DNA from 4 places in the Exiguobacterium sp. ZWU0009 genome. Region 4 is predicted to be linked to each of the others. Evidence: predicted binding sites of a transcription regulator. Region 4 holds the regulator's gene; each other region holds the start of a gene.
What was found. The regulator Rex, encoded in region 4, represses fermentation and respiration genes when NADH is low (regulators of the CRP and FNR family bind a similar motif). The targets are predictions, from matches to a motif close to TTGTGAAATATTTCACAA.
Positions count from the first base shown of each region.

Region 1: a site for Rex is predicted at 6,634-6,651, ahead of L985_RS03120 (formate/nitrite transporter family protein). Genes of this name have one in related genera too.
Region 2: a site for Rex is predicted at 4,838-4,855, ahead of pflB (formate C-acetyltransferase). Genes of this name have one in related genera too.
Region 3: a site for Rex is predicted at 3,257-3,274, ahead of L985_RS11470 (cytochrome ubiquinol oxidase subunit I). Genes of this name have one in related genera too.

Region 1 is NZ_CP018057.1:602,905-610,864, reverse strand. Features, by position in the region: gene L985_RS03160 (GNAT family N-acetyltransferase) at 1-341, shown strand, start outside; gene L985_RS03155 (hypothetical protein) at 330-1,265, opposite strand; gene L985_RS03150 (hypothetical protein) at 1,378-1,737, opposite strand; gene L985_RS03145 (GNAT family N-acetyltransferase) at 1,767-2,252, opposite strand; gene L985_RS03140 (GNAT family N-acetyltransferase) at 2,268-2,783, opposite strand; gene murB (UDP-N-acetylmuramate dehydrogenase) at 3,032-3,943, shown strand; gene L985_RS03130 (aminopeptidase) at 3,999-5,222, opposite strand; gene L985_RS03125 (YkvA family protein) at 5,321-5,740, shown strand; gene L985_RS03120 (formate/nitrite transporter family protein) at 5,777-6,613, opposite strand; gene L985_RS03115 (hypothetical protein) at 6,797-7,399, opposite strand; gene L985_RS03110 (YitT family protein) at 7,538-7,960, shown strand, end outside.
Region 2 is NZ_CP018057.1:660,270-668,229, reverse strand. Features, by position in the region: gene L985_RS03430 (GGDEF domain-containing protein) at 1-478, shown strand, start outside; gene L985_RS03425 (GGDEF domain-containing protein) at 489-2,276, shown strand; gene L985_RS03420 (hypothetical protein) at 2,332-2,976, opposite strand; gene L985_RS03415 (DEAD/DEAH box helicase) at 2,973-4,145, opposite strand; gene L985_RS03410 (hypothetical protein) at 4,174-4,602, opposite strand; gene pflB (formate C-acetyltransferase) at 4,942-7,191, shown strand; gene pflA (pyruvate formate-lyase-activating protein) at 7,226-7,945, shown strand.
Region 3 is NZ_CP018057.1:2,169,233-2,177,192, reverse strand. Features, by position in the region: gene L985_RS11490 (FAD-dependent oxidoreductase) at 1-652, shown strand, start outside; gene L985_RS11485 (disulfide bond formation protein B) at 711-1,106, opposite strand; gene L985_RS11480 (transcriptional regulator CcpC) at 1,172-2,062, shown strand; gene L985_RS11475 (N-acetyldiaminopimelate deacetylase) at 2,046-3,158, shown strand; gene L985_RS11470 (cytochrome ubiquinol oxidase subunit I) at 3,393-4,790, shown strand; gene L985_RS11465 (cytochrome d ubiquinol oxidase subunit II) at 4,803-5,825, shown strand; gene L985_RS11460 (potassium channel family protein) at 5,930-6,598, shown strand; gene L985_RS11455 (Cof-type HAD-IIB family hydrolase) at 6,636-7,412, opposite strand; gene L985_RS11450 (DNA-dependent RNA polymerase subunit epsilon) at 7,586-7,801, shown strand; gene rnjA (ribonuclease J1) at 7,798-7,960, shown strand, end outside.
Region 4 is NZ_CP018057.1:2,984,052-2,992,011, forward strand. Features, by position in the region: gene L985_RS15375 (S8 family serine peptidase) at 1-1,686, opposite strand, end outside; tRNA gene L985_RS15380 (tRNA-Ala) at 1,911-1,986, opposite strand; gene tatC (twin-arginine translocase subunit TatC) at 2,092-2,871, opposite strand; gene L985_RS15390 (twin-arginine translocase TatA/TatE family subunit) at 2,879-3,076, opposite strand; gene L985_RS15395 (redox-sensing transcriptional repressor Rex) at 3,076-3,735, opposite strand; gene L985_RS15400 (ATP-binding cassette domain-containing protein) at 3,903-5,804, shown strand; gene L985_RS15405 (hypothetical protein) at 5,804-6,226, shown strand; gene L985_RS15410 (flavin reductase family protein) at 6,372-6,965, opposite strand; gene L985_RS15415 (DoxX family protein) at 6,985-7,383, opposite strand; gene L985_RS15420 (winged helix-turn-helix transcriptional regulator) at 7,567-7,887, shown strand.

The DNA of each region.
Region 1 (7,960 bases), 870 kb from region 4:
TATCTGATTTAGACAAGTTGATTCACCGAAAAGCGATTCCTTACCTAGTCTATGATAAGCAACTGATTGTCGGTACACTATTATTTCAAAAGCAGGGACAAAATATCCGTCTTCTTGAAATTACGTGCCTACCTGAGCTGAGACGTCAAGGATACGGTAGCCGTATCCTTCATACATTTCAAGAAAAATTACGACGCGCAAACATCCAAACGTTTGAAGTATCTTTTCTATCCACACAACAAGATGTACTACGCCTGTATCACCCCTCGATGTTTTGCGATATCCAGTTAACCTCTCATTGGCATACGTTCAGTACGGATCCACCTCCATTAATCATTTAGGCGATTGACGATTCCCTTGTATTCAGGCAACACATACTCCGCATCCATTTCCCGAAAATCAACATGACCCGTTTTACGAAGCACTAGCCCCATCTCGTATAACTGTTCGATATAGGCATCTCCCCATGTCAAGGCAAGTCCGGGTTGGTGATTATGAAAAGCAAGCAAGGCATCTTCAATAATTTCAGACGCAATGGATGCTTGCATCACGCGGTTCAATAAAGATTGGAACAGTATGGTTTGTCGTCCAATCAGCGCATAAAACGGGACATAATGTTTAGCATAAACAAACGTCGGCAAATAGGCATCCGCCTCAATCGTCTTTAGCAACAATGGTGAAGCGGGACGTTGTAATCGTTCTGCAAGTCCAACGGTCGCCTTGCATTCGCACAGCTGATCAAGCACTCGAATCGTCAACTCCTCTTCTATATCGAGCAATAAGACGAGATCAAGCAGATTCAATTCATGCGTCTCCATGAATTGATCACTGCGTTGAAGATGCATCGTATAAGTAACGTCCAGCTTTTCAGCAACAAGTGCCCATAACTCTGAATGGCGCGCCGCATATAGACCTACCGGAAAGTGAAGAGGTTGGCGGACGATCGAGCGATGCCCTTCAAGTGTATAGACTTGATTGACGTCCAGACCGTATGCTAGCAACATTTCGAGTAACTGCTGACGATTTTGACAAGTGACGAGTGTTTGAAACAGACGATCGACCTCGACGAGTGGTTGTTTCATTTCGAGCGCTATTTTTAAATGAGCAGGTGAATCCTGCTCTAGCGCACGCTTAATGAATTGTAAGGCCTGTTGTTCCGCATCGTTCAGTTGGGCAACATATGTCCGAAACATTTCGATGTCAAGCTCCCGGAAGGCTTGTAACGCCGGTGCAATTGATTGATTTTTTATAAAGGGTTTCCACATGATTCCCTCGACCTCCTCATTCCAGTATCTCTTCGTAGTGTACGCAATATCCTATCGTCTTGAAAGTAAAAAATGGAGAATCTTCCGGCGTTTCAGGAAGATTCTCCATTTTTTATTTTTTACCGACTTTTAGATGAGTATTTCGAAAGACGGCATCTTGTTTTCCTGTCTTTTCAACACTTGTTCCGACAGACCCCAGATATTCGATTTCATCCTTTGGTTGAATGAACTCGTATGTGATGGCAGGTTCACCCCGAAGTCGAACGTGTATGATTTGTCGATGTCGTAAAGAGAATGATGCGCGTACTTCAAGAAAGGAGGAAGCTGACAAATCATGTTGCCGCTCTAAAATCGTCATCAATTCTTTTTCAGAGTCACGATAATTTCCCTGCAATTGAGCATACGAAATACCCACTCCTAAAGATAGGATACCGATTAGACTAAGAGCGAAAATGACCAGCACTTTCTTCATGACTGATCCACCTCCGAGAAAAGTTCATTCTACTTATTCATCGGTTCATCGATCGTCGACGTGAAGTCTTTTTTCGAATCCTTTACGTGAAACTGCATGTCCACATGTGGAATATCATCTTCTAAATAAGGTTCGGATACGGTTTCGAAACCAAACGACCCGTAAAACCCTTCTAGGTGTGCTTGTGCCTGTAAGTAGATCGCAGCTTCTTTCTGCAAATGAACCATCGCTTTCTCCATCATTTGTCTTGCTAACCCAACCGACCGGTGTGCATGGTGAACGGCTACCCGTCCAATCGCTATTCCTTTTGTCGGATGATCGTATATCCGAAGACATCCGACGATTTGACCGCTCTCACTCCGTACGATTAGGTGTGTCGCTTGTTGATCTTGATCATCTAGCTCCGGATACGCACACTCCTGCTCAACGACGAAGATATCCGTTCGTAATTTTAAAAGTGCATATAAGGTATCAGGTGTCATGTGATGAAAAGACTTGAATTCAAATTCGTACATAAAAAGCTCTCCTCTTTAGTTACGACAAAGTCGTGATAATTGTCCTGCGTAGATCGTGACGGGAATACCTCTAAAAATCGTATCTTTTTCCCAATTCAGCCCGTTTGCACGAGCAACATTTTGCGAAGCACGATTATCAGGATGAATGATTGAGATGATTCGATCATGCCCTCGATTGAACCCCTCCATCATTAGTTGTTTCGCTGCTTCACGACCATAACCGACTTTCCAGTGCTTCGGTTCGAGCCAATAACCGACTTCTAACTCTTCTTTTCCATCCACTTCCTGCATCAATAACCCAGCGAAACCAATCGGTTCATTCGTTTCTTTTTTGAATAACAGCAAAAAACCAGTTTGTCGTTCATCCGAGTATCGCTCCAATTGCCGTTCGAACCACTCTCGTGCTTCATCTTCACTCAGAGCCGTACCTCCATTGATATAACGCATAACTTGCTCATTTTGGACAAGCGACTTATAAAAACTGAAATCCTCTTCTTCGAACGGTCGCATCCATAAACGTTCACTTTCCATCGTCATCGCCTCCTTCTATACTTCTCTTTTCCCGAGTTCTTTTCGCTTCATTCCTCTTCCTGATCCTGCTTTCCCTGTGACATTTTTCATTACTAATCGATGACATTCACTCCCTAGTGCTTGCAATTCCCGGCATAAGTCGGTATTTTGGGAACAGTATGTTGAACAACGACCGCACGATTAATGTTAAAATATATTTTGAGCGCATGAGCGCTGGGTAGGAATTCACGAAAAGGACTGAGACCATAATGACTGAACAAGTAATGACGGGACTGTATGAAGGCATTTCAAAAGAGTCCGTACTAATCAATGAACCGTTAAAATATCATACGTATACTAAAATGGGAGGAATCGCGGATTTATTCATCATCCCAACTTCTTATGAAGAAACGGCTTTTGTCGTCCGATATGCTCACGAACAAGGTATTCCCTTGACGTTGCTTGGAAACGGATCGAATCTTGTCGTTCGTGATGGTGGCATCCGCGGCATTGTCCTCTCCTTTGAGAAGTTAACCGATATCTCGGTCGAAGGACATGAACTCGTCGCTCAAAGTGGCGCAGCAATCATCGAAGCTTCACGTGTAGCTTACGCGCATCAGCTCAGCGGTCTTGAATTCGCTTGTGGGATTCCAGGAACGATTGGTGGCGCATTGATCATGAATGCGGGAGCATACGGTGGTGAAGTTAAGGATTGTCTCCATAGCGCTACTGTATTGACACGACAAGGAGAACTGTTAAACATTTCGCATGATGAACTCGAACTGGGATACCGGACAAGTTGCTTCTCGAAGAAAGAATATATCATCCTCGAAGGTCGGTTTGCCTTAACAGAGGGTGACCCAGCACTAATCAAGGAAGTCATGGATGATTTGACGCATAAGCGAGAAACGAAACAACCACTCGAATATCCTTCTTGTGGTAGCGTCTTTAAACGTCCAGAAGGCTATTTTGCAGGGAAACTGATTCAAGATAGCAACTTACAGGGAACACGCATCGGTGGCGCTGAAGTGTCGAAGAAACACGCTGGCTTCATCGTCAACGTCGAGAATGCATCAGCATCCGACTATATCGCGCTCATTCGTCATGTCCAAGAAACCGTTCAAGAAAAATTCGGTATCTTACTTGAGACAGAAGTGAAAATCATCGGTGAAGAAGCATAATCAATCATTTTACGAAAAAGGTGAGCTCCGTATTCGGACTCACCTTTTTGTTCGTTTAGATCGACCAGTTTCCGTCACGCATGACTGATTCACGCGTTCCGTCTGCAAGTTCTCCTTCAATCGATAGATCCGCGGATCCAATCATGAAGTCGACATGCGTCATCGAGTCGTTTGCACCCTGTGCTTCTAGTTCTTCTGCTGAAAGGCTTGGACCATTTTCGAGACATGTCGAGTACGCACGACCAATCGCTAAGTGGCATGAAGCATTTTCATCGAACAATGTATTATAGAATAGGATACCCGAGTCAGAAATCGGCGAACGGTGTGGTACGAGCGCAACTTCTCCGAGATAACGTGCACCTTCATCAAGTGAAATCAAGTCATCTAATGCTTCTTGACCCTGTTTTGCTTCCGCTTTAACGATTTTTCCGTTCTCGAACCAGAGTGTGAACTCATCAATCAAGTTCCCACTATAGCTAAGTGGTTTTGTGCTCGAGACATGCCCGTTGACGCCTGTCTTTTTCGGTAACGTGAACACTTCTTCTGTCGGCAGATTCGCGATGAAATCAACACCATCTGCATTCGGACCACCGCCACCTAACCAAACGTGACGTTCTGGTAATTCGATTGATAATTCTGTTCCTGGGGCTGTGTAGTGCAATGTTTTGTATTTCTTCTCTGTCAGGAATTTTGCTTTTGAACGCAGATTTTGATCGTGATCCGCCCATGCAGTGACCGGATCCGCTTGATCGGCACGTGTTGCTTTTAAAATAGCTGACCAGAGCTCTTCAACTGGCTCACTTGAATCAGGGAATACTTTCTTCGCCCAGCTTTCAGAAGGTGCTGCTACGACACACCAGCTGACATTGTCACTCATGACGAACTTCCGCCAATTAGCGAGAGCGACACCGGCTGCTTTATTCGCACGTGCGATTCGACTTGAATCAACGCCATTCAATAAATCTGGATCTTCACTGACGACCGATAAGAACGCTGTCTTTTCCTCTGCCAGTTGGTCGTAACGTGCTTTTAACCAATCCGGGAACGTATCAAACGACTCTTCCGGTGCATCGAAATAACGGATTTTCGTCATCTCATCATCTGACCATTGTACGTATACTTGCGTAGCTCCTACTTCGTAGGCAACACGCGTGATTTCACGAACGAGCGGCAAATTTTCGATTCCTGCACGCACCTCGAGTTGTTGTCCTGGTTGTAGATTAATTCCAGTACGCACGGCTAAAGACGCGTATTGTTGTAATTCTGCTTGTGTCGGCATTATGTAATCCCCTTTCTTGTATCTTTATTTTCACGAAATAGTTGCAATTTTGCAAGAAATAAGGCGAAACTAGAAGGAGAATAGAAGGAGGCATCACCATGGAATTTACACCCGGAGATTTTAAATCGGCTTATACGTATTTTCACCGACAGGCACTCGACCTCGTTGGGGATGAAAAAGCACAACAAGAATTGTTAGTTCGAGCAGAAGTCGGACTTGCGCACTTGACGCAAGATATCGCGTCTACAGAAAGCTCGGACATCGAACGCGAGGCAGAACTCGTCCTTTATTTTCAATTAAAACAACTGCTTGAAATGCTTCGTGCTCTCTATCAGAAAAAATTTGAAATGCATGCGGAACAGGAACAATTGTTGTTGACGGCCGTTCTGTACTTCACGTCTCCTGTTGACGCCTTACCGGACGATAACGTCCTCGGGCTCTTCGATGATGCACAAATCGTCGAGACGATTTACGAAGAACTGGCTGCAGACGTCGATCGCTTTCAACATATGGAATGAATGAAAAAAGCAGCTGTCGCGACAGCTGCTTTTTGATTATGCATTTTGTTTCGAAGCAATATGAACAGGTGTCGTGGATTGACGTGATTCATCTACTTCTAATTTTTCTTTATTCAGCCACGTATAAATCATTCCCATGAAGACTGCTCCACCAATGATGTTACCGGCTAAAGCTGGCAACAGGTTATGCATCGCTCCGGCAAATGTGATCGTATCCGGATGTGGTACGACTAACGCAATGGAGAACAATGCCATATTGGCGATGACGTGATCAAATCCAGAAGCAAAGAATACTGCAACAAGTACCATCATCATCATGATTTGCGCCAACTCATTCTTCATATTCTTTGGAATGAAAATCGCTAAACAGACCATCCAGTTACAGAAGATTGCCCGCGTGAAGATTTCCCACGTCGTATGATGAATTTTCGTTTCCGATACCGCAAACAACCAATTGTTCATACCAAGCTCTTGTATGATTCCTGTTTGGGAAAAGAGTAGCGCAAACGCTAATCCTCCAAGTCCATTTCCGATTAGACAGATTAACCAGACCTTCATCGTATCCATCTTCGTCGTATAGCCGCGCATCGTCGCCGTCGTGAAATACATCGTATTTCCTGTAAACAGCTCTGCCCCACCGTAAACGATCAAGACAAGTGCCACTCCGAAGGTCAGTCCACCGACAAGTGTCGCAACAGGTGACTCCGCCATATATAGACCGTTAATTGCTTTTAAGGTAAAAATAATTGCAAATCCAATGAAAATCCCCGCTAGCATGGCACGAACTAAGTACTCGAGAGGACGCATTTGTAGCATGCGCGTCGACTTGATTGCTTTATTCCGTAATCCTTCTAATGCTTCTACCTCGTTCATCGTAGAAACCTCTCTTTCTTTTGTTCAACACTTCACAATGTTTGTTCATTTATTATCATACTTCCATCTTAAAAGATGTTCAAGTATTGAATAGACCTGTTTTATCGTTTTTATAAAAGAACGAGATGTAAACGATATCATTGTGTCGAGATTGTGAAAAATGCCTTTTCTTGCTTTATACAACTAATTAGTTTGAATTCGTAGTCGTGATGCGAAGCGTTCAAAGAAAGTATTTCGTCTTGATTCATCAAGCACATAGCCATCAATGACGACACGATTAAAGCGTCTAGAAGACGAAGTAGCTCGTTCGATATCGGTCGGAGTATAGGCGTCGAATGTTTTCCGGTCCATCGTAAAATCTGCACCTGAATACGGATCCGTGTAGTGAATTTCTAGGTCAGTTAAATCAGGAATCGTTGAAAATAAAACAAGCGTATGATGCATCAGAACTTTAGATAATCGAGCCTTTAAAAAATCCTGATTCACTTGTAGTGTCCCGGTATCGGTACCGATCCAAGCTTGTCGCTCTTTTCCTGTCACTTCATAGGCAAGACGTAACGATTCTCCTTCAACATCTACCTGTTTTAATTCTGATGAGAACGGAAGTTGTTCGGCTAGTTGACGAACCGCTACCGTATTCGTCATCGAGGCCCCCACTTGTCTCGCTACAAGATCACCATCATGCCAAATGGATGATTGATTTTTTTCATTGGGTTGTTCAAAAAGACGAATTCCAACTAGTATTCCTAAGCAGATACAACCAAGAATCCATAACATTTTCTTCATTTTCATCACCTTCCTAAAAAAACGTACCCTTTTTCATCTTTTTTTTCATAAGAAGGGTTGAAATTTTATGCATATGAGCGTACTCTTGCAGGCAGATACTCACAGAAGGAGGAGCATGAGGTCACTCATCATATTGCCATGACTACAACACACCCACAGAAAAAGAGAGTTGAAAAAATCAGTTTCTTAATCATTGGTACGTTGCTGTATTCCCTTTACATCAGCCTACTACTATCTCCAAATGATATCGGATCAGGTGGTATCATGGGGATCACGCTCATTATTCAAGAGCTCTTCCACACGCCAATCGGATTAACGCAATTGCTCTTAAACATTCCCCTCTTCCTTTTAGGTTTCCGTTTCCTGCGCAAACGATTCATGTTCTTATCTGGAATTATCGTCATTGCTTCTTCCTTTTTAATTGACTGGATTCCGACTCAAATCGTTCCGGAATCTCTAAATGATCCGCTCGTCGCTTCTATCTTTGCTGGTCTAGTTTCTGGTCTCGCAATGGCATTGATCTTCTTCGGTGGTGCTTCAACTGGAGGGCTTGATATTCTT
Region 2 (7,960 bases), 930 kb from region 4:
CGATTCGCTCACGCATTTGCCAAACCGGCGTTACTTCGAAGAACAACTTTATCTGACTCTTCCGATGTTAGAATACGGCTCCTTATTATTCATTGATTTGGACGGTTTCAAACACATCAATGACACTTATGGGCATGATGTTGGTGACCTAGTGTTACAAGAGACAGCGATCCGTCTTCAATCGATGACGACGTCAACTGATCTCGTTGCACGTCTTGGCGGAGATGAGTTTTTGATCTTCATTCAAGCATCTGCTTCGGAAACACGACAGTTTGCCGAACACGTTCTCGAAGTTCTGAATCATCCGTTCTATATCCAGACACATACGCTTCAAGTCACACCATCAATCGGAATTTCCTTATACCCTGAAAATGGTAAAAGCTCAGAACAATTATTGATTCGAGCAGACGAAGCCATGTACCATATTAAGAAGACCGAAAAAAACAATTTTTTGTTCGCTACTCAAATTAAACGTTAGGAGGGAGTCCATGCTTAAATCGAACTATTTCATCCGTTGGTTCCCTGCCATGCTCGTCATCTCTTTTACTCTAATGATCCTTGCCACATGGACCCCTTCCATCTCTAATCGGATCGTTGAACAAGTACTACAGTATGCCTCTCTTGGATTGATTGCTTATTTTATTCTTACTGCTTATCGTAAGGAACAAGCATTAGTCGTACCAAGACGAAAATTCTGGCTGATTGCTTTAGGATCACTGGTTTTATCCTGTATCGGTTCCGTTCTTGAGACATTACATTTCTTCAATCCAGACTTTCCAGTTCCATCTATTTATAGCCTAATTTTATTTTCAATATCCCATTACGTATTCTTATACGCGATTTTTTACCGAATCATCACAAAACGGACACTCGGACAACACGTACTCGCTTTCGTCGATGCCGCGATCATCGTCGTTTTCATTGGACTTGTCGCGTTTCACGTCCTCAATGAATTGACGAATCCTGGACTGCAAACTGTTCCTTATGCCATCATCGTCATCACGAATACATCACTCGGTTTATTCGTTTTCTTCTATTTCACGTTCATCCAAGAAACCCATTGGGTATCAAGGATGGCATTGTTCTTATTGTTTTTATCCATTTTTATTCGCGGTATCTACGAAGTCTCAAGTGTTTATTTCCCGGACTTCTCAGCGAATTATCTGCTATTTTTCCCGATCTTGATCCGTTTGGTGCAAAGTGCAGCTATTCTATGGCATATTGATCATATCGAAGAAGGAACCACTCGAACGACGGTCATTCCCCGTTCCTGGCTCCCTCTACTGGCCGTTCCTTTATTTATTCATTACATGGTGGAACGAGAAGGCGGAAAGCTCGATATCTTTATCATTTTAGTTTTACTAATCATTCGACAAATCTTGATTGCTCGTCAGCATGGGTTGATCGTCGCACAATTACACGAACGGAATGAACAACTCGCTTCACGCATCGAGCACCGAAAACAACAAATTAAAGATAGCGAACAGCAAGTCATCCCACTCTTTCTCGGTCACCCTGATCCGATGATTCGACTCGATCAATCCGGAACGGCACTATACGCAAATTTAGCTGCCCAACGTCTGTTTCATTTACCCGACATGACGATTGAACATATTCCTCGTACGATGCGTCACTTATTAGAAACACTTGAGACAGATATCGATGAGTATGAAGATGAACAACATAGACGATATGAGATCATTGATATTCCGATTCAAATTGCCACCACCTCGATGGGACGTTTCACGATTTTACATGACGTCACTGAACGAAAGCTCCGGCAAAAACGTATCGAATACCACGCCTACCATGACGCCTTGACAAGTATCGGAAACCGTCGTTCGTTAGAGCGAGATTTTTCGAACCATCTCCTCGAGATGAATTATCTTGCGGTAGTCGATTTAGACGGTTTTAAGCAAGTCAATGATACGTATGGTCATGAAGCAGGTGATTACGTATTGATCGAGGTCGCGAAACGATTGAGCGAGCATACGAATTCTTTAGAACAGGTGTATCGACTTGGTGGAGATGAGTTCGCGATCCTCTTACACGCCGATGATGAACTGTCCTTACGTCGAAAATGTAAATCCTTCTTACACTTTTTAAGACGTCCTTACGTCTATAAAGGACAATCCTTATTCGTTTCTGCAAGCATCGGTGTGACCGCGTGTCATAAGGCTGATCTTGAAACATGCTTAAAGCAAGCCGACCTTGCCATGTATCGCGTGAAACATCGGGATAAAAACGATGTCGCCCTATATCGAGCAGATTCTTGAAAAAAAACCTAGAACACATTGACCATAGTCGGTCATGTGTCCTAGGTTTTTCCGATTATTCTTCTGGTCTCGGCGCAATGTTGCCTTCTTCGATATCAAGGAGTAAGTCGATCAATTCCGCACAAAATTCAGGGTACTGGCGAAGCAACGCGTCTTCTCCTACTTCATCCACGAAATCTGTCAACAAGGCGAGGACTTCTGGTACCAGTGCGCGCGCTACTTTCATATAGGCAATCGCAAAGCGCCATTTCCCAGAAATGTAGAGCAGTTTTCCAATCAACAAATCACCTGGTTCGACTTCAATCTCAGACAAATCTGTTTGATACGTCTGTTTTGACATCAAATCAACGACACCATCCGCCTCGACTTGAAACAGTGAGGGCATCGGGTCCGCTAATCCACGCAAGGCACGATAGAGACTAGGCGATAACTCTTCTTTGACCTGCTCAAGAAAACGACCATGCGGCGTTTTTCCTTGATCATCCGTTTCATAGAAGATTGCCCAATCTACGAATAAGTCCCGGAACAATTCAGCATCTTTTAAATACCAACGTCCCTCCGTCGCAATCTCTTCAATGAAAGCGACCCAATCCGTACTACGTGCTGTCGCTGCTTCTTGATACATCTTCTTCAAGGCTGCATTCATTTCCGCTTCAGAAACCGTCGTCGGAAACGGAATTACTTTTCGATCGTTCTTCATTTCGATCGCCCTTTCCGGTGAGGAGTAGCCGGTCGTTTAATCGTCTGAGGTGCTGTGAATTCACGTTTTGGAATGACTTCCCCACGGTAAATTTCCATTGCTTCCATCTCGACGCCCATTTGCTTCGCAAGTGTTTTTAAGTGTTTTAAGTCTTGATCCGTAACAAGAGCAAGTACCATTCCATTCGCATTTCCACGTCCCGTCCGACCTGAACGGTGTACGAAATCGTCAAGCGACTCCGGTAAATCATAATGGACGACATGCGTGACTGCTTCGATATCTAAACCACGTGCCGCAAGACCTGTCGTAACGAGTAACGGAAACTCTCCTTTTTTATAAGAACGCAATGTCTCCATCCGCTCTCGTTTTCCTTTTTCAGCGTCTAAAATCCGGTATTTCAATGAAAATTTACTCAACTCGCCATTCAATGGTCCGAGGAAGGAGCGGTTATTAATGAATGTCAGCACTTTTGATCCTTGCATGTTCGCCAGACGACGTAACAATTCCGGCTTCTGACGACGTGAAGTCTCCAAATAACCAAATGTCACTTGTGTGCTGACGGCACGCTCAACCCGAATTGTCTCAGGATTATTCGCAAGCGTCCGTCCCCATTCTGCTGTCCGTTCCGGTAATGTAGCTGAGACGAATGCCAGTTGTCGATCGCGTAGTGCACTGTTTGCGATCCGCGTCGCCGAGTCACTCATACCACTCTCATAGATTTGATCCGCTTCGTCCAAGACGATCAATTTCACCTTATGCATCTTCAACTTCTTCGAATCAATCAACTCAACGAGACGCCCAGGTGTTCCGACGATGATTTGCGGTTTTTTCTTCAATCGTTCATATTGCCGTTTTAATTCAACTCCACCAATGAATGCACCGGATTTGATCCCACTTCCTTGAGCAAACAATTGAATGACTTGATGAATTTGCATGACGAGTTCCCGTGTTGGTGCCGTGATCACGACTTGCACGTGTGGTTCTTCTACTTCAATCTTTTCTAAAGCTGGAATGACATAGGCAAGCGTCTTCCCTGTTCCTGTCGGCGCTTCCGCCAGGACATCTTTTCCTTCGCGCAACAACGGAATCGCTTGTTCTTGAACAGGCATCAACTCCGTAAAGCGTGCGCGTTCCCATGCTTCCTGTAAAAATGGTTTTGTAAAATTCATAACGATTTCTCCTACTCTCTTAATTCCATCATGCCGTTACGTATTCGACATGATCTCCTGATGCATCACGGTATCCCCGTAATGTCTGTGTATATTCATTTCCTGCGTCGAGCAATCGAATGTGGAATCGAATCTCGCTTTCACCGGCTTCTTCTTCTAAAATTTCGAACCCTTGGATGACACGATCCTGTAATTCTGCAGCGAGTGCCGGGTACTCCGCAAGACTCGCATACGTCGCTTTTACGTCAACCGGACGACGAACAAGCGCAATCCAATACGATTCATCATAGCCGATAAAGTCTTCATAATCAAAATCGTCTTCAAACCGAATCCAGAATCCATCATTTTCGAATTCCGTGATCATTCCCGTTCGCGTTGAACCGTCCGATCCGATTTTCAGCGAGACCCAGTCTCCTGACTGATACTCTCCTTGTTGTGTTAATGATACATACTCCATTTGGCACACCTCCACGTTCTATATTCCCTTTTTCATTGTCAACGATACGTCTTAAAAATACAAGGCACCGTAGCGTGACATTCCTCACAGTTTCAACTGTTCTAGTGAATCTTTTTCAAAACAACTCATACAGTTTCCAAAAAACCTTGAATTAGCAATCTAAAACTGTTTTTTTAAAACTATTTTCATATGAATACAGAAATAAAGAAAGCCCGTCATATCAACGTTTGTTCACTTGTTAAAACATTCACATGAACGTAAAGGGAATCAGCCCTTCCTTTTGTTACACTATTCACATAAGGAACTGATGATTAGCTCAATATTAAAGGAGTGGTATCCATGTTATTAGAAAAAACGAGTGCTTGGACGAACTTTACGTCTGGTGAATGGGTAAAGACGATCGATGTCGCAGACTTCATCCGACTCAATCGCACGGAATATACAGGAGATGATCACTTTTTAGTCGGTCCGACGCAAGCAACGGAACGGCTTTGGCAACAAATTCTACAGCTGACGAATGAAGAACGACAACGTGGTGGTGTGTATGCCGTCGATGCTAAAACACCATCAACGATCCTCTCGCATGATGCAGGGTATCTGAATCGCTCACTTGAAAAAATCGTTGGCTTACAGACTGACGAACCGTTTAAACGTTCGATTCATCCGAACGGTGGGATTCGGATGGTGAATGATGCCCTAGCTGCGTATGGCTTTGAAGCAGACGAGACCGTCACGAAAACTTTCAGCGAGTACCGGAAGACACATAACCAAGGGGTTTTCGATGCCTATACCCCTGAGATGCGCGCTGCACGTAAAGCCGGCATTATCACCGGATTACCTGATGCTTATGGTCGCGGACGGATCATCGGTGACTATCGTCGTGTTGCTTTGTACGGAACGGCACGCTTGATCGAAGAACGTAAGAAGGATTTAAAGGCACGTGGCGGATTCTTATCTGAATCGATGATTCGCGACCGTGAAGAGATGAATGAACAGTTGCGCGCATTAACGGAATTGACCGAGCTTGGAGCTCGTTATGGTTTCGATCTCTCCCGCCCTGCAGAAACAGCACAAGAAGCATTCCAGTGGGTCTATCTTGCCTATCTTGCTGCCATCAAGGAGCAAAACGGGGCAGCCATGTCACTCGGTCGAGTCTCGACGTTCCTTGATATTTATGTCGAACGTGATCTTGCGGCTGGTCGCTTGACGGAAGAGACTGCACAAGAACTCGTCGATCATTTCGTCATGAAGCTTCGGATCGTCAAATTCTTACGGACACCGGACTATAATGATCTCTTCTCGGGTGACCCGACGTGGGTAACGGAATCCATTGGTGGAATGAGTGAAGATGGGCGATCAAACGTCACGAAAAGTTCATTCCGCTTCTTACACACACTCTCGACACTTGGTCCGGCACCGGAACCGAATCTAACCGTTCTCTGGTCTACTCAGCTTCCACGCGGATTCAAGGAATTCTGTGCGAAGATGTCGATCGTTTCAAGCTCGATTCAATATGAAAACGATGATTTGATGTTACCGGTTTATGGAGATGATTACGGCATCGCTTGTTGTGTCTCCGCGATGAAGATTGGGAAACAGATGCAGTTCTTCGGTGCGCGAGCAAACCTGGCAAAAGCATTACTCTATACAATTAATGGCGGAATGGACGAGAAGCTCAAAATTCAAGTCGCCCCCGCAAGTCCATTGATGCTTGATGAAGTACTCGATTACGAAACCGTCATGGCGGCTTATGATCGTCAACTCGATTGGCTCGCAGAACTGTACGTTAACACACTGAATGTCATCCATTACATGCATGATAAATACAGTTACGAACGGATTGAGATGGCGTTACACGATCCGGAAATCTTACGGACGATGGCATGCGGTATCGCTGGTTTATCGGTCGTCGCTGACAGTCTATCCGCCATCCGTTACGCAACAGTCCGTCCGATCCGAGATGCGGATGGGATTGCAGTTGATTTCAAGATCGAAGGCGAGTTTCCGAAGTTCGGAAATAACGATGAACGGGTCGATCAGATGGCAGTTGATCTCGTGACGCTGTTCATGGAGAAAATCCGTAAACATCCAACGTATCGCAATGCGCTTCCGACACAGTCTGTCCTAACGATCACTTCAAACGTCGTCTACGGTAAAAAGACAGGAAATACGCCAGATGGACGCCGTGCGGGTGAACCATTTGCACCGGGTGCTAACCCGATGCACGGACGTGACACTAGAGGAGCTGTCGCCGCACTGACATCTGTCGGAAAATTACCATATGAGCATGCGCTCGACGGTATCTCCTACACGTTCTCGATCGTGCCAAAAGCACTTGGTAAGGATGAGACCACACGTATTCGCAATACGGTCGGATTACTTGACGGATATATGGGTGGTACGACTTCAAAAGGACACCATTTGAATGTCAACGTCTTTGACCGTGAGACGTTACTCGATGCTATGGAGCATCCAGAACAATATCCGCAGTTAACGATTCGGGTATCCGGTTATGCCGTGAACTTCATTAAACTGACGCGCGAACAACAGATCGATGTCATTAATCGAACGTTCCACGGTTCTCTCTAAAATGATGTGTAGTATGTGAAAGGAAGTGAGCAAGATGACCTATGGTATGATCCATTCCGTTGAATCATGTGGAACAGTCGATGGTCCTGGCATTCGATTCATCGTCTTTACGCAAGGATGTCCATTACGGTGTCAATACTGTCATAACGTGGATACATGGGAGTTCGGTTGCGGACGGCGTGTCTCAGCAGACGAAGTCGTAAAAGAAGCGATCAGCTATCGCTCCTTTTTCGAGGCAACGGGTGGCGGAATCACCTTCTCTGGAGGTGAACCGCTCGCTCAGCCAGAATTCTTGGAGGCTGCTTTAACAGAAGCAAAACGACATGGACTGCATACGGTCATCGATACCGCGGGATCCGTCGTCCCGAAAAACATCGACGCCATTCTCGATGCGACGGATCTGGTACTGCTCGATATCAAACATATCGACGATGCTGCTTGTCGTGTATTGACTGGACGGAGTAACGCCAATACACTCGCTTTCGCAAAACGCCTAGCCGAGCGAAACATTCCCGTCTGGATTCGTCACGTCCTCGTTCCAGGTATTACGATGTCGGAACATTTCCTCCGTCAGACCGGCGAGTTCATCCGGACGCTCGGAAACGTCGAACGCGTCGAAGTACTCCCGTATCATCAACTCGGTGTCTATAAGTGGGAAAACCTCGGTCTTGCATATCCGTTAACTGATGTGCTTCCCCCTTCACCAGAAGAAACGGATAATGCGCAAACCCTACTTGAATCGTACTTGTGTTAACGTTTCCATTTTGTT
Region 3 (7,960 bases), 810 kb from region 4:
AGAGAATCGTGGAGAGATCTTGAAAAAAACAAAAATAACAGCAGTCGAATCGACTATGACAGGATTCTTAGTCCGTGATCGAAAGAAACAAGAATGGAACGTCGAACGGATTATCTTTGCCGTACCACCGCGTGAAATTTTAAAAATGGCGACCCCAACTGTCATTCAACGATTTGTTACACCGTATGCGAGTCATGAACCAGTAGAAGTATTCGTGTATGATCTTGGACTTCACCCGTATATTCAAACACCGTATTCATACATCTACGACCGTTCGCATCGAGCGTTCATCACGGATTTATCGCATTATGATACAAGTCTTGCACCGAAGGATGGTCAAGTCCTTCAAGCAATCGCCTATCTTGAACACGATCGACTTGATGATCCCGATTATATTGGACATGTCCGAACGGGAATCGAACAGATGCTTGACGTTCATTTTGCAGATTGGAGACAACGTATCGTCGCAGAACGAACGATCAAACGAGCAGTCGTACAAGAAATCAAATGGAAAATGGGGCAAACGCCACTTGCGACTCACATTCCGGATCATGCAGGTGTCGCTTTCGTCGGGGACTGGTGTGAAGGTACGGGACAACTCTCAGAGCTTGCGTTCTCAAGCGCCGTCAGCGTCTTCAATCGCTGGACGTGATGTACGATACAAATAAGGAGAAGCTCAAATAGCTTCTCCTAATTTGTATCGTGTTGTCTTACGCTTCATTGTTTGAACGTGCTGGATAGAACGCTAGTACTAAGAGTAATGTAAAGGCAATAAGACTCATCATCGGAATCGTCAAGAAGCCAAAATAGTTGACCCATTTAATGAGACAGCCACTCGTACATAACGCTTCGCCATCGGGTAAGCGCTCAAGGATGACGTGGTACAAGGCGACACCAAAGCCGGCAAGCACATACAGGCGGACGAAGAGCGGATCAATCGTTTTCGACCGGAATAGCGAGATGAGCAAATAAAAGGCTGTCGTATACATGAATAGTCGTTGCCACCAACAGAGCGGGCAGGGAATGAATCCGCGAATTTCACTGAAATAGAGACTGCCAAGCGTTGCAATCGTTGAGATGATGAACATAAAATGATAGCGTGTCATATGTATCGTCCTTTCTAACGTGTTAAACTAATGCCATCTTATATCATGAGGAGTCGAATCTCACATTGCAAGTGTCGGAAATGGAAATGTTGATCACCTTATCGGAAGAATTGAATATGAGGCGCGCTGCTGAACGATTATTCGTCTCGCAACCTGCACTTAGTCAACGTCTCGTTGCGATTGAAAGACGCTGGGGAACAAAATTATTCATTCGTTCATCGCGTGGGTTAAGCATCACACCACAAGGAGAAAAAGTAATCGGTCTCGCAAAAGAGATGAATCGGAAGGAACTCGAGTTAAAAAGTGAATTGACAGCAGAAGAAGGTGCCGTTTATGGGACGCTTCGGATTGCCGTCGCTTCCATCATGGGGCAATACTGGCTCCCGCGTGTCTTAAAACGATTCGTTGAGCGTTATCCGCATGTCCGTGTCCAGCTTGTCACGGGTTGGTCGAGTGAGATGATGCGTCATATGTTAGAGGAACATTTTCATATCGGGATCATTCGTGGAAACCCGGACTGGAAAGGTGTCAAAGAACGTCTTTTCTCGGATCCGCTCTATTTAGTCGATAGTGAGCTGACGTCGATTGAACAATTGCGCGTGACGGATCGACCGTTCATCCAGTTCAAGAGTGATTCGACATACTACCAAGAAATTTTAGAGTGGTGGCAAGATCGGTTCGCAAGCCCCCCCTCTCGGACGCTGGTCGTCGATCAAATCGAGACATGCAAGCAGATGGCTCTACATGGAATTGGATTTGCGATTTTACCCGAGTCGACGATCCAGCAATCAAATGAAGTCATGCAGCTTCCGTTAAAAACATCGTCCGGAAAGATATTAAAGCGAGATACATGGATCTTGTCTACGGAATCGATGCTTGAGCTGAAACAAGTTCAAGCATTTTGGGACATCGTAAAAGAAGAAGGAGGAAGTCAGTCAGATGGAATACGCCATTGAAATGCGGCGCGCGCTTCATAAAATACCAGAACCAGGGTTCAAGGAATTTAAGACGCAAGCTTTTATATTGGAACAAATTCGTGCTTATCCACCAGATCGTGTCACGTATGACACGTTTGAAACGGGTGTTTTCGTTCGAGTGAAAGGATTGACTGGGAATCGGACGATTGGGTACCGGGCAGACATTGATGGGTTACCGATCGAAGAAGCGACAGGTCTTCCATTTTGCTCGGAACATCCAGGCTTCATGCATGCCTGTGGTCACGATATGCACACGTCGATTGCGTTAGGATTAATGAAACGAATCATTGAATTGCCGGTCATGGATGATGTCGTCTTTTTATTCCAACCAGCGGAAGAAGGTCCGGGCGGGGCAGAACCGATGATTAAAAGTCCGTTGTTTGAAAAATATCGTCCAAGTGAGATGTATGGTCTTCATGTCGCACCGGAATATCCAGTCGGTACGATTGCGAGCCGTCCTGGCGTCTTGTTCGCGAGTGCTCGAGAAGTCCATATCACGATCTATGGTCAAAGTGGTCACGCGGCATTTCCTCATTTGACGATTGATACAGTCGTTGCGCAAGCAGCCTTGATCATGCAATTGCAAACAATCGTCAGCCGATCCATCAATCCGATGAACTGTAGCGTCATCACGATCGGAAAGGTCGATGCTGGGATTCGGGAAAACGTCATCGCCGGTAGAGCTGTTCTTGACGGAACGATGCGCGCACTCAATGGAGAAGACATGGAAAAACTGGAACGACGCGTTCGTGACATCATCCGGGGAATCGAAGCTTCGTTCGGCGTCAAGATTGATCTACAATTCGGAAATCGTTATTACGAGGTCGTCAATGACCGACACATCGTTGATAAATTCTCATCATTCGTCAAGATGAATGCGAACTACATCGAATGTGATGCAGCAATGACAGGAGAAGACTTTGGATTCATGTTGAAGGAAATTCCAGGAATGATGTTTTGGCTCGGAGTCGATAATCCGACATCTGGACTTCATCAACCAACTTTGAATCCAGATGAATCCGCAATTCCATTTGTGATTGATTTACTCGACCATTATTTCCGAGAATATGTTTAAAAAGTTTTATGAAATAATGAAGGACATACTGCTTTCCCTTTCGAAATCAAGAATGGGAAAGCTTTTTATATATGTAAGAATAGGAGTTTTCGAACATTTTGTGAAAAAAATCACGTGCACATGTGAACAATTTGTTACATCAAACATTATAAACAGACATAAAGGGTTATGTTCTCTATGATACGGTTATAGACCATATAGAGAAGTATGTTTTAGGAAGAGGGGGCTATATACATGTTCAATGATCCCGTATTGCTCAGTCGATTGTTGACAGGGCTCACATTAGCGTTTCACATTATATTCGCGACGATTGGCGTCGGGGTACCGCTCATGGTACTCGCAGCTGAATTCATCGGTCTGAAACGCAAAGATCCGGATTATATTTTATTAGCAAGACGGTGGACGCGTGGATACGTCGTTACCGTCGCAGTCGGTGTCGTGACAGGGACGGCAATTGGATTGCAATTATCACTACTTTGGCCGTCACTCATGCAAGTGGCTGGTCAAACGATCGCATTACCGCTATTCATGGAAACATTCGCATTCTTCTTTGAAGCGATTTTCCTCGGTATTTATCTGTACACGTGGGATCGGTTCAAAAACCCATGGTTACACTGGTTGATCGGGATTCCGGTCGTCATTGGTGCGACAGCATCAGCATTCTTCATTACGACGGTCAACTCTTTCATGAACTCACCAGAAGGGTTTAAGATCGTCAACGGAACGCTAACGCAAATCGAACCATTAAAAGCAATGTTCAATACAGCAACACCTACAAAAGCAACACACGTCATCGTATCGGCTTATTTAACAGTCGCATTCATCTTGGCGGCAATCGCGGCGTTCCACTTACTCCGCAAAAAAACACTCTCAGCAGCGGAGACGGCTTATCATAAAAAAGCTCTTCGTCTCACTGTCATGGCCGGTTTGATTTTTGCCTTCTCGACGGCACTTGTCGGAGATTTCTCAGGGAAATACTTGGCAAAATACCAGCCAGAAAAACTTGCAGCTGCTGAATGGCATTTTGAAACGACAAGTGAAGCCGAGTTGATCTTTGGTGGGATACTTGATCAGCAAGAAGACGGCAGTTATGAAATTAAGGGAGCCGTCAAAATCCCATATGCACTTTCAATTCTTGCAGGTGGAGCTCCAGATACAGAAGTTATTGGTCTAAATGAGTTTGCTAAAGAAGATCAAGCACCGCTGATCGTTCACTATTTCTTCGATATCATGGTCTCGATTGGTATGTATTTGGCTGCCATCTCTGCGTTGTTCATCTTGGCATTCCGTTTGAAAAAATTGAATCCGTATAATAAATGGATTTTAAGAGGTGTCTTCATCGGTGGACCTCTAGCGATGATTTCAATTGAAGCAGGTTGGATGTACGCTGAAATTGGTCGCCAACCTTGGACACTTTACGGCATCATGCGGACTGCAGATGCGGCGACGACGTCAACTGCTGTTGGTCCGATGTTGATTCTATTCAGTGCCTTGTACTTGATGCTTGGTACGATTTGTACAGTCGTATTATTACGGATGTTCAAGAAAAACCCGGTTGGTAAAGAACTTCAAGAACTTGCTGAAAACCACCACGCGCGTGGGGAAGCTATGTTCGTGGATGATAACAAGTAAGGAGGGAACGATTTGGACGTTCAAACACTAGGAATTACGGTCCTTTGGACTTTCCTGTACGGATATCTCATCGTTGCCTCAATTGACTTCGGTGCTGGATTTTATGCCTTTTATTCAAAATATACGAAGCGGGATCATTTAACGAATCGATTGATTCTTCGTTATCTCTCACCAGTGTGGGAGGTAACGAACGTCTTCTTCGTATTCTTCTTCGTCGGACTAGTCGGGTTCTTCCCGGATACCGCTTATTATTTCGGTACGGCACTGCTTGTGCCAGCCTCAATCGTTCTTGTATTGATTGCAATTCGCGGTAGCTTCTATGCATTTGCCAATTATGGATCAAACGACAGCATGTTCTATACGTTCTTATATGGAGCAACTGGTCTATTGATTCCGGCGGCGATGTCAACGACATTGACGATCAGTCAAGGTGGTTTTATTCGTAAAACGAATGAAACAGTCGAGTTTTTAGGAACAAAATTATTTACGAACTTTTACTCTTGGTCGGTCGTAGCACTCGCTATCGTATCCGTCCTCTATATCAGTGCGATGTTCCTTTTGTTCTACGCAGATAAAGCGAAGGATGAAGGGGCTACTCCGCTAATTCGTAAATGGGCACTCTTCTGGAGTGGTCCGACGATTCTTGTCTGTGCACTCGTCTTCTTTGGATTGAAAAATCAAGCGGCATGGCACTATGAGAACATCTTAAACGGGAACTGGTGGTGGTTCGCTGCTAGTTTCATCTTCTTCCTCGTTGCGGTAACACTCGTCTACATGAAGAAGAATTACGGAATTGCCTTCGTCGCGGTCATGTTACAGTATGGAGTGGCATGGTTTGGTTACGGTTATACGCACTTACCATATATCTTGTATCCATATATCGATATCAACAAAGCGGTCGTTAACGAAACAATGGCTTCCGCACTCGTCGTTGTCTTCATCTTCGGACTCTTACTCTTGATTCCGGCGTTGTACTTGATTTTACGACTCTTCTTGTTCGATAACGATTATGTACGTGGGAAATCCTCAAAATAATGGATGAATAAACGCCTCTGCGAATCGCAGGGGCGTTTATAGTATTTTTAAAATGAATCGGGTACACTACTAAGGAAGAGCGATTGTGAAGGAGAGTTGTGAAAATGAATGGAGAGTTTGCAGTAATTGGACTAGGGCGCTTTGGTGGCTCGATCGTCCGAGAACTATCAAAAAATGGTTATGATGTTTTAGCGATTGACTCCGACGAGGAGCGCGTCAATGAATTCATGGGAATTGCGACGCATTCCGTCATCGCGGACACGACGGATGAGAATGTCTTAAAAAGTCTAGGAATCCGAAACTTCGATCATGTCATCGTTGCCATCGGGGAAAATATTCAAGCATCCATCTTGACGACATTGATTTTAAAAGAGCTCGGGGTACAATCGATCACCGTTAAAGCGACGAACGATTACCACGAAAAAGTATTACGAAAAATCGGAGCAGATTTCATCGTTCACCCAGAACGGGATATGGGCGTCCGAATTGCGAACGGTTTAATGAGTTCAAATATTCTTGACTATCTCGACTTATCTCAAGAATTTTCGATCGTTGAAATTAAAGTCAGTGACCGGATGGCGAAACAAACATTGATTGATCTTGATCTACGGAGCAAATACGGGGCGAACGTCGTCGCCATTAAACGTGGAGAAAACGTTCTGATTTCTTTACAAGCTGATGAAATGATCGAAAAAGGAGATTATCTCGTCGTCATTGGTGAAAATGAGGATCTCGACCGTCTAGAGCGCGCGATTCATAAAGTGAAGAATTAAAAAAAGCTGAGGCATGCCTCAGCTTTACATCTACTTATTAAATCAGTTGGAACTCTTTTAATCCGTGTGCGATCCCGTCTTCGAGAATCGGTTTCGTGACGTAATCAGCAGCAGCTTTCGTTTCTGGAAGTCCGTTGCCCATCGCAATACCGGTTCCAACGTAGCGGAGCATCTCTAGATCGTTTAAAGCATCACCGAATGCAAAGGTATCTTCGCGGCGAATGTTCGTCAATTTCAGGAATTGTTTGATCCCTTCTGCTTTCGAAGAACCGACATTGATGACATCCATTGCGTGTGGGTGCCAACGAATGAAATCGAATGCGTCATACCGTTTAACATAATCCGCTTCTTCTTCGGCCGTACAGTAAACGAGCGTTTGGAAAACATCATGCGATAAGAAAGCTTCTTCATCGTGAATCGGTAATGGCATGTCGAGATCGCCGAGCGAATCTACGACATGCGTGTCATTTGATTTCGTCGTGAAGCCTTTTGTTTCACCAAGATAAACGAGTGTATGCCCGTTTTCTTTCGCTTGCTGCGTTAAATGAGTTAAATCCGTCTTCGGTTGTGGACGTTTGTAGATGATTTCATTTTGATGAACGACGATTTGCCCGTTATAGCCGATAATCGTATCGATGTTGAGTAGTTCACGGATTCCAGACAACATCGCAGGTCCGCGTCCAGTTGCGAGCGCTACATAAACACCATTTTCTTGAAGCTTACGAATTGCCTGTTTTGTTGATTCCGGAACAAAATGACCATCATGCAATAAGGTTCCGTCGATATCGAAAAAGACGACTTTCTGATTTGCCATGGTTTCACCTTCTCTTTTTAATTGGTCGAAATGACCTGTTCATGTGAAAGTATAGCATAACCAAAAGCGTGTTGCCGGAAGGGAACATGCCGAATAAGGATGAAAAATAGTCCATGTATCGTGTATACTGTACTAAGGACAAAAAACAATGTACTGATAAGGAGTTGCTAGGCATGATTTTTAAAGTATTTTACCAACCGCTTCGTTCGGAAGCACCTGTTCGTGAACGGACAGAAACAATGTATGTAGAAGGGGAAAGCATTCGTGACGTGCGATCAACGATTGACCACCTCAAAGAAATCAACATCGAGTTCATCCGCGAAGTCAGTGGAGAATTTTTGACATACGAACAACAACATCCTGATTTCAAGGTTGCGACGTTCGAATGAAGTTCGTTAAAAACCATCAGGCCGCCGTTTTCGCACTCGGTGGACTCGGGGAAATCGGAAAGAACACGTATGTTGTTCAATTCCAAGATGAAATCATCGTCATCGACGCGGGTGTCATGTTCCCAGAAGATGAATTACTCGGAATCGACTATGTCATTC
Region 4 (7,960 bases):
CTTGAAGTCAAGACTTGGTGTGACACCCCATGACGTGAAGTCAGACATTTGTCCTGCGACCGGGTTATCGGCTGAGACTGCTTTTCCGTCGAACGTGACAGCGATTGCTTTGCCTTCTTTTGCTTTTGCTTCGAGGTTGTTTCCGTCTTCGATGCTGAGTGTGACGAGTGGAATCGTTGGGTTATTGAGCGCCATGCTGACGTAATCCCCGTGATCGACTTTACCACGGACGATGACACCTGCTGCGCCTTGTTTTTGAGCTTCTGCTTGAATCATGCCATAGTTAAAATCACCCGTCCGAACGACGAAAACGACTTTCCCTTTGACATCTTTGCCTTCGTAGTTCGAAGCTTGACCGTCACCGACATACACGACATCCTTCTTCTCTTTATCGAAGACAGCAATCGGATTCGGTGAATCTTGTTTTTGGTATGCCAAATAACCAGCATCCTGACCGTCGATCGTCAGTGCCATGCCTTCAAGTGTCAATTTCGTATTTTCGAGTGATGCGACTTGGAGCGCTTGGCTTGTTAAACCTGGTGCACCGACGACACCGATATCCGGGTTCGCTGTGTACGGGTTACCTGCACCATGACCTGCGAATGCCGAGTTCCCCGCAGAAATCGCACACAAGATTCCGTTGTTCATCGCGTTGACGATTGCTCGTTGTTCTGGATCATCTGCATTGACGAACGATGCCGTCGAACCGAGACTCATGTTAATGACATCGGCTCCAAGTGCAATCGCATCATCGATTGCTTTAATGTAGATATCGCTGAATGTCGATGGCATTCCTGGATCATTTCCGAAGACTTTCATCGCGAGGAGCTGTGTTTCCGGTGCGACCCCTTTGATGCCGCCGTTTGCTTCATCCCCGTTTGCTCCGACCGTACCCGCGACGTGCATCCCGTGCATCGATGCGCCCGCACCTAAATCACGGATTTCGCTATCGTGATCGGCATAGTTATAGCCGTACGGTACTTTTTCCGTGAAGTACTTTCCTTTTAAGCCTTTTGTTTCTTTCGCACTATCGACTTTCGAAGAAGTCAAATCGATCTTCGTCTCTGGGCTCAAGACCATGTCCTTATGCGATGGATCGATCCCTGTATCGATGACGGCAACGATTGTTCCTTCCCCTTTAAAACCATAGTCCTGCCATGTTTCCTTCGCATTGACCATGTCCTTGCTGTACAGCATGTCTGGCTTGGCACCTTTAGCAACTTCCGGACGCGCGTATTCATGGGCGATATGTACGCTCTTGACGCCGTTGAGTTGTTTTATGTCTTCGATATCGCCGAACTTGACTTCACCACTGAATCCGTTGATGACGGTCGTGAAGCTCTCCTTATATGTAACGGGAATCGCCTTTTTAGCGATAGCTGACTTGACTGATTTTTGGACGTTGACGAGGCGATCTTTAATCGACTCTTTTTCGGCATTGCTCAATGTGCTATACCGCTTGTTTTGAGCTTGTGCGATTTGAATCGCCGGCTTCTCTTCCATCTCGATGACGACACGAACTTTATCCGATTGTTTGTAGTTCTTCTCTTGCCCCGATTTCTTCAGCGAGAGCGCTTGCGGTTTTTGACCCGTTGCTTTGTCTTGCGACGACAGTGCACCTTGCGCACTGACTAGATTGGAAGACGTCATTAAGACGGCTGCCATAAGTGCAATCTTCTTCTTCATGCGTTCGTTTTCCCCTTTTCTGTAAAACCATAGTAGTACTACTGATAAAACAGTTAAACGAAAATTCTGTATATTTAGTTTAATGAATTTAATGGAAATAAACAATTTATATTTGCCTATTTTTTTAATTTATTTGTTTTACATGACATTTTATATTTTTAAGGAATTTAACTGGGAGTAAAATAAAAACTCCTCGAAGCCTCGAGGAGTTAGATGTTTGGTATTGGTGGAGACTATCGGGATCGAACCGACGACCTTTTGGCTGCCAGCCAAACGCTCTCCCAGCTGAGCTAAGCCCCCATGAATTATCTTTAGTATACGTATCACTAACTGCTTTATCAATATAAAAATAACGCTTTCATAAAAAAGAATTCCTTCCAAAAATCGTCGGAAGGAATTCACGATTCATTTATTCAATTCACGCATCAAATCCGCCTGTCGTTCAAGCTCTGCCTGTTGCTCGAGGATCAAGACCTTTTTGTACGTTCGCGCAGAAATCAAGATGCTGATCTCATAGAGAACGAACAATGGAACCGAGATCATCAAGTGTGACGTCACGTCCGGCGGTGCGATCAATGCCGCAACGACGAACAGCGCAAAGTACGCATATTTCCGATTCTTTCGCATGAAATATGGCGTCACGAGACCCAGACGTGTCAGGAACATCGTCACGACCGGCAATTGGAAAAGAAGACCGAACGGCATCGTCAATCGGATTAAGAAACTGAAGTAGTTCTCCACTCCGATGACTTGTTCGATTCCGAGCTCTTTCCCGAGATCCGTTGAGACTTCAAGCAAGAAGGGAAGCAACCAGAAATACGAGAAGGCTACTCCAGCCAAAAACAGAAAGAAGATGACCGGAATATACGTCAATGTCGCTTTTTGCTCCTTGTCATAAAGTCCTGGTCGGACGAATGCCCAGAGTTGATACATCCAGAACGGTGACGCTAAAATCAGCGCAATAATGAACGCAAGATTCAAATACAACATTAAAGGATCGGCGACGTTGAAGGCATTCAAACCGATACCGAGCTCTTTTAAGTCTGCTTGCAAGAAGCGGACGAGCGGTCGGACGAGCGGAAATGCGACAGCGAACAGGACGACGACGATGATAAGCGACCAGACGATCCGCTTTCGGAGTTCGTCAAGGTGCGACGTCATGCTTTGCTCTTGATCAACCGTCATGATTCAATCACTTCTCTTTCGGTTCGTCCTTTTTATCGTCGTCCATGATGCCGTTCGTGGCATTCTTGAACTCTTTCAATGTCTGACCAGCAGCACGTCCGAATTCTGGTAACTTCTTCGGTCCGAAGATGATCAACGCGACGACCGCGATCAATCCGATGCTTGCAGGTCCGATACCTAGTGTGAGCGGAATAAGGTTTTCCATTATGATTTCACTCCTTCAGCTGATTGCGAATAATGCTTCATGAAATAAACTAACGACTGCAACTCGATCGATAAATCGATGTGATGGACCCGGACGCTCGCCGGCACGTTCAACCGCGCTGGCGTAAAGTTCAGGATGCCTGTCACACCATACTCGACTAACTCATCCGCTACTGACTGCGCGAACTGGGATGGAACCGTCAAGATGGCAACATCGACCTGATTCGCTTCGATTTGTTCTTTCATGTCCGAAACATGATAGATTGGAACGTCATGCGTTGTTGTTCCGACCTTCTCTTCGTCCGCATCAAACGCAACGACTATCCGAGTACTATTATTCTTTAAAAAGTTATAATTTGCAAACGCTGTTCCGAGATGACCGACCCCGATTAAGGCAACATTCGTCACCTCATCTTGATTCAAGGTTTTGCGGAAAAACGTTAAGAGATGTTGAACGTTATATCCATACCCCTTCTTCCCTAATGCCCCAAAGTAGGAAAAATCGCGACGAATCGTTGCTGAATCAACCTTCACCGCCTCGCTTAACTCAGCAGAAGAGACGCGGAGCTTGCCTGAATTGTATAAACTTTGGATGAAGCGATAATATAGCGGCAACCGTTTTGCTGTCGCTTGTGGAATTTTTGTGTCTGGTCCATTCATCCTGCAGTTCCCCCTTCGGCCACATCCATCGTGGCACCCAAATCTTTGCAAAAAGCTTTCTACTCTCCTTGATTGTAAACCACTTCACATAGAGTCACAAATAATATATTCCGCAGGACCTCGCGCTTTTGTTCGTGATAGACTAAAGGGTGGAAGGATGGATGGAAATGATACTCTTACAAGTCAATCAACTCTCGAAATCATTCGGCGTCGAGCCGATTTTAGAAAATATCAAACTGGAAGTACAAGAGCGAGATCGGATTGCGCTCGTCGGACGAAACGGTGCCGGTAAATCGACCTTGCTCAAAATCATCGCTGGTGAACTCAGTCATGACTCGGGTGACATCATGAAAGGCAAGGATGTCAAAATCGGTTATCTCGCACAAGACAGTGGTCTCGAATCGAATGAGACGATCTGGAACGAGATGCTGACCGTCTTCGAACATCTCCAGGAACAAGAACGGACACTGCGCCGGATGGAAATCGAAATGGGCATGGAGCATATCTTGAACGACCCGGTCGCTTACGATCGTCTCTTGAAGACGTACGATCAAGCGCAACACGACTTCTCAGAAGCCGGTGGTTATCAGTTCGAAGCGAATATCCGCTCCGTTTTGCACGGCATGCGCTTTTATCCGGATGATTACTCGCGCCGGATTCAGACATTATCCGGTGGTCAACGAACACGACTCGCCTTAGCGAAGATGCTTCTGCAAGCACCAGAGCTCCTCATTCTTGATGAGCCGACCAACCACCTTGATATCGATACACTCGCTTGGCTCGAAAGTTACCTCGGCGGTTATCGTGGCGCCGTCCTGATCGTCTCACACGACCGGTACTTCCTCGACCAAGTCGTCAATGTCGTCTATGAGCTGTCGCGCAATGTCTGTCGTAAGTTCACCGGGAACTACACGAAGTACTTGGAACAAAAAGCGGCCTTGTACGATCAAGAAATGAAACAGTTCGAACAGCAACAAGAAGAAATCGCAAAGATGCAGGACTTCATTCAACGCAACATCGCCCGGGCGACGACGACAAAACGTGCCCAAAGTGTCCGGAAACGGCTCGAGAAGGTCGACCGACTCGACCGACCAGATGGGGATGAACGTAGCACGGTCCTGTCCTTCCCAATTGAAAAACAGAGCGGGAACGATGTTCTTCAAGTCAATCAACTGGCGATCGGTTACGAAGAAGCTGTCTCAAAAGACATCACGTTCCGCTTGCAACGCGGCGAATCACTGGCACTCGTCGGACCAAACGGAATCGGAAAGTCGACGCTCTTGAAAGTTCTCGTCGGTCGCTTACGCCCCCTATTCGGTGATTTCCGGTTCGGTACCGGCGTCTCGATCGGATATTACGATCAAGAGCAGGCGGAACTCAATGACCGGAACCGTGTCATCGATGAGATTTGGAACGAATGGCCACTAATGCGTGAACAAGAAGTCCGTTCTGTCCTCGGGCAATTCTTGTTTAGCGGTGACGATGTCTTCAAGATCGTCCATGAGTTATCCGGTGGCGAACGCGGACGTCTCGCACTCGCAAAACTGAAACTCCGGAAGACGAATGTCCTCGTCCTCGATGAGCCGACGAACCACTTGGATTTGGATTCGAAGATGGTCCTCGAAAACGCCCTCGTCGACTACGAAGGAACGCTGTTATTTGTCTCTCACGACCGTTACTTCATCGACCGGATCGCGACACGCGTTATTGAGATGAGTGAAGCGGGCGTGACGGAATACCTCGGTGATTATTCGTACTACACGGAGAAGAAGGCGGAGCAAGAAGAGATTGCGCGTCTTGAAGCGGAGGAAGCAAAAGCCGCAAAAGTCACGGCGTCGAAGACAATCGACAAGGAAGCACAGAAAGAAGAACGCAAGCGTCGTCAGCAAATCGAACAGCTCGAACAAGACATCGAGCGGCTCGAACAGCGTTCGGCAGAAATTGAACAGTTGCTTTGTGAACCAGAAGTCTTCAACGATATTCCGAAAGCAACGGCTCTTTCAGCAGAACGTGATCAGATTGATGTCGATCTACTCGAATTGATGGAACGATGGGAGAACCAACACTGATGCGGACGAAAAGCTTTTTCATCAACTTGATTCAAGGACTGCTATCCGGCATTCTTTATTTCGTACCGATGTATGCGGACTACGTGTCGACCTTCATCCGACCGGATGCTTTTAATGCTGCGCTTCCTTTGTTCCTCCTGATTTCTTGTATGATCGGTCTCGTCATCCAAACATGGAGTGGTCTTTTCGTCAGTTTACTTTCGGGATTATGCTGTACGCTCCTGACGACACAGCTATTCGTCGAACTCAATGACCCGTTGATCTTATCGTATTACGGTAGTGTCTTCCCGCTCACCGCTTTCTTAATCAGCTGTGTCGGCATTTGGGCACTCGCGATCGTCTTTTATTTGCTCGATGGCTATCAGTACAGTAAACGTCATGGTCTTGAAGCCTCTTCAAACGAAATTGATCCACAACCTTGAAGTCCGATCGATTAATCAGATGAACAACATGAAAAATAGAGTGGAGATTCCGGTAGCTAGTCCAGTCTCTCCACTCCTTTTTGTTTGAGTCGAAACGTTCGTCGTTAATATGGATCGTATAATGAATCAAACATTCACGCCTGTATCATTTGGTAGGTCGGGCAATCGTAAACGTCTTCCCTATCGTCGCATAATCATTCCCCGCTAAACGAGCGACAGCCTTCAAACCTGCCGCATCAATCCGGAACGACTCGACGAGTTCATCCGCAACGTGGTAACGCAGTACTTCTCCGATCAAAAGATCGGCACCTTCCAGCTCAACGTGTTGCGTCAAGCGCATCTCGAACCGGATTTTCGCTTCCGCGATTCCGGGTACATCAATCGCGTCGCTATCGACAAGTGTTAAATCCGTCCGTTCGAGCTCACTTTCACCATACGCAAGTGGCGCAGCTGTTTCATTCACAGCCTCGACGATTTCTTCGCTGACGATATGGATGACATAACTTTGTTTCGCAAGGATGTTGCGTGCCGTATCCTTCTGACCCTGATCCGTCCGTTGTACGGCAATCACCAGTTGTGGTGGACTGCTTGATGCGACCGTAAAGAACGAAAATGGTGCGGCGTTGACCGTCCCGTCTTCTCCTTGCGTCGTCACGAAAGCAATCGGACGCGGAATGATGCTTCCGATCAGTAATTTGTAATTATCTTTTGCACTAAGCGTTGATGCCTCGAACTTCATGAATGACCCACCTTTTTCTTCACCCGATGAGTGCAGCGAGTGAATAATCTCCAGCACCGATCATCGCTACACCAAGGGCGATGACGATCAATGCCATGTTGTATTCGTACCCGTTCTGCGTCACCCAGTAACCATTCGCACCGTGTACTTTAACGATCGCGACAAGCATTGATCCGATGATGAGGAGCGCGGCAATCCAGAGGAATACGCCTCCTGCGAACAATAAGCCGCCGATCAATTCAGCAAGACCTGCCGTAATCGCGAGTGCCTTCCCTGGTTTCATGCCGATTGATTCGAACCAACCGCCTGTTCCAGCGATTCCGTGTCCACCGAACCAACCAAATAATTTTTGTGTCCCGTGTGCAGCGAACGTTAAGCCGATGATTAAACGAATAATTAAAAGTCCTGTATCCATCATTTCTCTCTTCTCCTTTTACCTAATGTTTTTTAGTTACTTTAAGTAACTCAATAAACAGACTATATCTTATCACTTACTAAAAGTAAATAGATTTGTTTTAGTTCTTTTTGTTACATTAAGTAAAATGATTCGATTTTTTTAGCAGAAGCGGGTATACTACAACTATAGAAAGGATGAGTGCTGATGGAAGAAGTCGCAATCCAACCGGCTCTTTGTCCCAAAGTCGAACATGCATTTGAAATCTTAGGTAAGAAATGGACAGGTCTGATTTTACGTCACTTGTTGACGAAGACATGTCGTTTCAATGAGATTCAAGATGCCATTCCCGAATTATCAGGTCGTATGCTCACGGAACGTATGAAGGAGCTCGAAGCGGAAGGCATCGTCATCCGGACTGTCATTCCCGATCGTCCGATTAAGATTCAATACAGTTTGACCGACAAAGGGCGTCAACTCGAACCGGTCATTCGTTCCATTGAGGAATGGGCCGAACTACAAGACTAATATATAAAAAAGCATCTTCTTCGGAAGGTGCTTTTTTATATGCTCTTTGACATTGATAATCATTATCAATTAA